DNA from 2 places in the Sporosarcina sp. G11-34 genome. Region 2 is predicted to be linked to the other one. Evidence: predicted binding sites of a transcription regulator. Region 2 holds the regulator's gene; the other holds the start of a gene.

Region 1 (2,419 bases), on a different contig from region 2:
ATTTTGAACATCTGGATGCGCTTTTTCAATTTCGTCAAGCAGTAAGATTGAATACGGATTACGACGAATTTGTTCTGTTAATTGACCGGCTTCCTCATGACCTACATAACCTGGAGGTGAACCGATAATTTTCGACACCGCATGTTTCTCCATATATTCACTCATGTCTAGACGAACTAGCGTATCGCGTGAACCGAATAATTCCTCGGCTAGGACTTTTGTTATTTCCGTTTTACCGACACCTGTTGGACCAACAAACAAGAAGGATCCGATTGGACGATTTTTGGATTTGAGTCCCGCACGGCTTCGACGAATTGCTTTTGCAATTTTATCGACTGCTTCTTCCTGACCAATGATTTTTTGCCCTAGACTTTCCTGAAGGCCTTTCATCTTCACTTGTTCAGCTGCCTGCAACTTAGTTACAGGTATTCCTGTTTTCTCTTCTACAATTAACTCAATATCTGCAATTGACACTTCTACACTTTCGGTTTCCACGCTATGTTGCGCTTCTTCTAATTGTTTACGTAATTTAATTTCCTCGTGGCGTAAGTTTGCCGCTTTTTCATACTCTTCCTCTTCTGCCGCTTGTTCTTTTTCTTGAACAACTTCTGCCAGACGAGTTTCGATTGAATCCGGATCTGCTGTGGCATGGATCAGATTTAATCGTGATCCCACTTCATCCATCAAATCAATTGCTTTGTCTGGTAAATAACGGTCTTGAATATAGCGCCCGGACAAGGTTACAAAAGCTTGTATCGCCTCATCTGAATAGCTCACTTCATGGAAGTTTTCGTAACGATCTTTAATTCCGTTCAATATTTTAACCGTATCTTCTGCGGAAGGTTCCTTAACAATAATTGGTTGGAAACGACGTTCAAGTGCAGCGTCTTTTTCAATTTGACGATATTCCTTTAGTGTCGTTGCCCCGATGAGTTGTAAGTTCCCTCTCGCTAAAGCCGGTTTTAGTATATTTCCAGCGTCCATTTGCGATCCTTCAGTCTTCCCTGCACCAACAATCATGTGAATTTCATCGATGAATAAAATGACATCTTTTCGCTCTTGAAGTTCATCAATTAACTGTTGCATCCGTTCTTCAAATTGACCACGAATACCCGTATTCGTAACAAGTGAAGCGACATCTAACAAATAGACTTGTTTATTCATTAGTTTCACTGGTACGTCACCATCGTGAATTTTTACTGCGAGCCCTTCAGCGATTGCCGTTTTACCGACACCAGGTTCACCGATAAGCACCGGATTGTTTTTATTTCTTCTATTTAATGTTTCAATGACACGTCTCACTTCTTGATCGCGTCCGATAACTGGATCAATGAGCCCTTCTTTGGCATCTTTTGATAGGTTTGTCCCCAGCTGGTCTAATAAACCATTTCCACTATCTTCTTGACGTTGTATCGTTTGCGCTTGCGCTTGATTTCCTCCGCCTGCTTGGAAAAATTGATTAACAGCATTGTTAAATGAAGGTATATTTCCAGCATTCAATTGTCCTTGGATTTCCTGAAAACACGTATGACACATATTCACTTGCACATTTTGCTTATTCATTCGAAATCTTAAATTCATCGTTGCTTCGTTTTTACCACAATGTTGACATTTCATATATGTTTCCTCCTCGAAAGTTATATATCTTTATCAATTCCGACCTTGACCATGTTTGACCTATAACCTTATTGTATACTGATCTATTTTGACATTCAATTAACTTGCCTATAGTATAAAAGTTTTTTCATGAATCGCTACGCTTCGAATTTCGCGTTGCTCATCTGATATAGTTGATACATTAGATAAGAACATCGTTGTGATGCTTCTCTTCTCACTGTTGTGTCACATTAAAATCATTCTTTATGCAATTAAACATCGCGTTTCCCCTAATTCATAGAACGTAAAAGACTCCTTTATTTGGAAAATACGTTTCTGATTAACATTACAATAACGTGGTATATTGATACAAAGGAGTGATTTTATGCGAATGGTTAAACTATCATTATTTCTAATTGGTATTACTTTAATAGCTTTCGCCTGTACACCAAAAACCCTTCATGATGATTCTCCTGCCAACGTTGATAAGGAAAATAACACAGAAGAAGTATTAGATTCAGGGGAAACCGACTCTAATAAGTATGATGATGAACAGTCTTTACTTGATAATCCAATGTCTGAGTTTTTTCTACCTAGTGGCACAAATGCCCACTATAAGGGGGAAGGAAATGAATTTGCGGAACTGGATATTGAGGTGACAGTCCTAGATGAGTCGCACGTAGTTGTAGATGAAGACAACGGCGGTGTATCTAGTCGAACAATTTATCAAATTCAAGAGGACAAGATTTCAATTCTTTCAAGCGAGCCGATTGATTTTGATGATCCAATGCCCACGTCTGATATGATTTCTAAAATGATACCG
Region 2 (2,419 bases):
AGTCGATAACAAGTTTGTCTATATCGCACCCGTTGAATTTTCAGGCTTCTTTAAATGGTGGAATGCGAAAACAACACCAGGATACTTCACGATGAGTGCGACCGACTCGTCAGACAATCCGAAGTTTGTGAAAGCTGAAATGGCGTATACGCCGTCGTCGTTCTTCGGTAAGCAAGTTAAGCGCCACATGCGTATGGAAACGCCGAATCTAATTTATTACGGCGATGTTCAGCTTGAAATTGATGATGACGGAAAACCTTTTTACATCCGTTCATACGGTGAATTTATTACAGCACGTGATGGTTTTGATGTGAAAGGAATTGTCATGGTAGATGCGATGACAGGAAAAGTTGAGAAATATGCGACTTCAGAAGTGCCTGCATTCGTTGACGGTGCTGTATCTCCTGAAGCCGTAAGTCTGCAAAACAGCTACTTTGGTAACTACATTCATGGTTTTTGGAACTCAGTCGTTGGTAAAAAAGATGTGAAGCTCCCGTCGGATGAAGGAACGGAAGCAAATGTCAGTCCGATTTTCGACGAGAATGGGCATATGTATTACTTCACCGACTTTACAAGCCCGAAAGAAGGCGTCGATTCAATGCTCGGATATGCATTGACAGACGGTCGAACAGGTAAAGCAACGTATTATACTGGGAACCTAGAAGAGTCGTATATGGATTCGCAAGGGGCCCTCCAAATTATTGAAAAGAAATTCATCGAAAAGAAATGGTCTGGTGAAATGCCGGTGCTATACAATTTCTACGGTGAAGCAAGTTGGTTAACGCCTGTGCTTGACTCAAATGGTTTTTTACAAAATTACTTTATCGTATCAGCGGCTAATCCAGAAATCTCTGTCTTTGGAAACACGCCAAACGAAGCGTTGAAGCTCTACAAGACGGCTATACAGCGTGGGGGAAGTACGGTTGATGGAAGTTCCAATGCAGAAGAGGATCAGGCGACAGTGACCGTTGTACGCGTTTTTAAGGAACGTGTAGGAGATTTCACACTCGTCTCTATTTTGTCGGAAGACGGCCGGAACTTCCTTGTGTCATCCGAGACTGTGCCACTTTCTATTTATATTCAAGAAGGTGACCAACTACAAATCACGTATATGGAAACGGGCGAATTATTCCTGCCAGTGAAGGAATTGACGAACGCCAGCGTAGAATAATGACCATCGGGGTGCAGGTAGGAAACTTCCTTGCACCCCGGTTGTCTTTTAAATGATTAAAGAATGGTCTGGATTGTCGATACTTAGCAACCAATAGCCCGCAATGCATATCAATTGCGACACCTTAGTCCTGTCATGTACAATCAAGTCAAAGATAGTCAAGGTCAATGTTCTATCACTTGAAGTGAAAGAGGTGAGAACGTGCGAAACATTTCTGACATTATTGAAGGATATTTAAAGGCGATACTAGAAGAAGAACAGAACGGTCCAATTGAAATTAAGCGAAATGAAGTTGCTGAAAAATTTCAATGTGTCCCGTCGCAAATCAATTACGTCATAAATACCCGATTTACAGAAGAACGTGGGTACGCGGTTGAATCCAAACGTGGCGGTGGTGGCTATATTCGCATATTTCGAGTAAGAACAAATTCACGTAAAGATTTAATCGACCATGTATTGTCGGGCTTGCAAGAAGGGGCATCCAATACGATGGCATTGGATATTGTGTACCGTCTTATGGAAGAAGGGGTTATCTCAGAACGTGAATCGAAACTTATACTCGCGGCTGTTGACCGTACGACCATTCGTTTACCGTTGCCTGAGCGTGATGTAATTCGTGCGCGTATATTACAGGCAATGTTACTGACGCTTATTTACGAGCAGTTGGACTGAGATTTAATCCTATTAAACCGATATGAGGTGGCATGTAATGATCTGTGAAAATTGTAAAGAACGACCGGCATCTGTCATTTTAACAAAAGGTCATATGGGGGAATCGGCTGAACACCACTTATGCGAAAAATGTGCGTTTCAAACGGAGGCGTTTCATTTCAATCCGAATCAGGAACCGCTTTCCATTCAACAATTCCTTTCGCAATGGTTCGGTGGGGGCGATTCTTTTGAAGAGCCGCAACAGGCGCGCGAAGAAGATAGAAGCGACCTGGAATGTCCGACGTGTAAGTTAACGTTCAAGAAATTTCTCGACATTGGTAAGTTTGGCTGTGCGACGTGTTACGACACGTTCCGTGAGCAATTGCCGCATGTTTTCGGAAAGCTTCATAACGGACACGCCGCACATATAGGAAAAATTCCGATTTCATTTAACAAAACATATGCTGTCAAACGAAAAATTGAAGAAATACGAGCTAGAATGGCTGAAGCGGTGGAGGCGGAGCGTTTTGAAGAAGCGGCAAGCTTGCGCGATGAAGCCAATTCGTTAAAAGAACAACTTGTTGCCGGAGGTGAAGA

What was found. Region 2 encodes CtsR, which represses protease genes until heat stress. Its sites were predicted from a motif close to ATGGTCAATAAAGGTCAAACA; they were not measured.
Region 1: the regulator CtsR is predicted to act here: its motif matches at 1,660-1,680, upstream of KSU66_RS00380 (ATP-dependent Clp protease ATP-binding subunit).

What each region holds. Positions count from the first base shown of each region.
Region 1 covers NZ_JAHNZW010000001.1:86,229-88,647, forward strand. Annotated here, with positions in the region: gene KSU66_RS00380 (ATP-dependent Clp protease ATP-binding subunit) at 1-1,617, opposite strand, end outside; gene KSU66_RS00385 (hypothetical protein) at 1,982-2,419, shown strand, end outside.
Region 2 covers NZ_JAHNZW010000007.1:193,279-195,697, forward strand. Annotated here, with positions in the region: gene KSU66_RS12030 (hypothetical protein) at 1-1,171, shown strand, start outside; gene KSU66_RS12035 (CtsR family transcriptional regulator) at 1,373-1,843, shown strand; gene KSU66_RS12040 (UvrB/UvrC motif-containing protein) at 1,881-2,419, shown strand, end outside.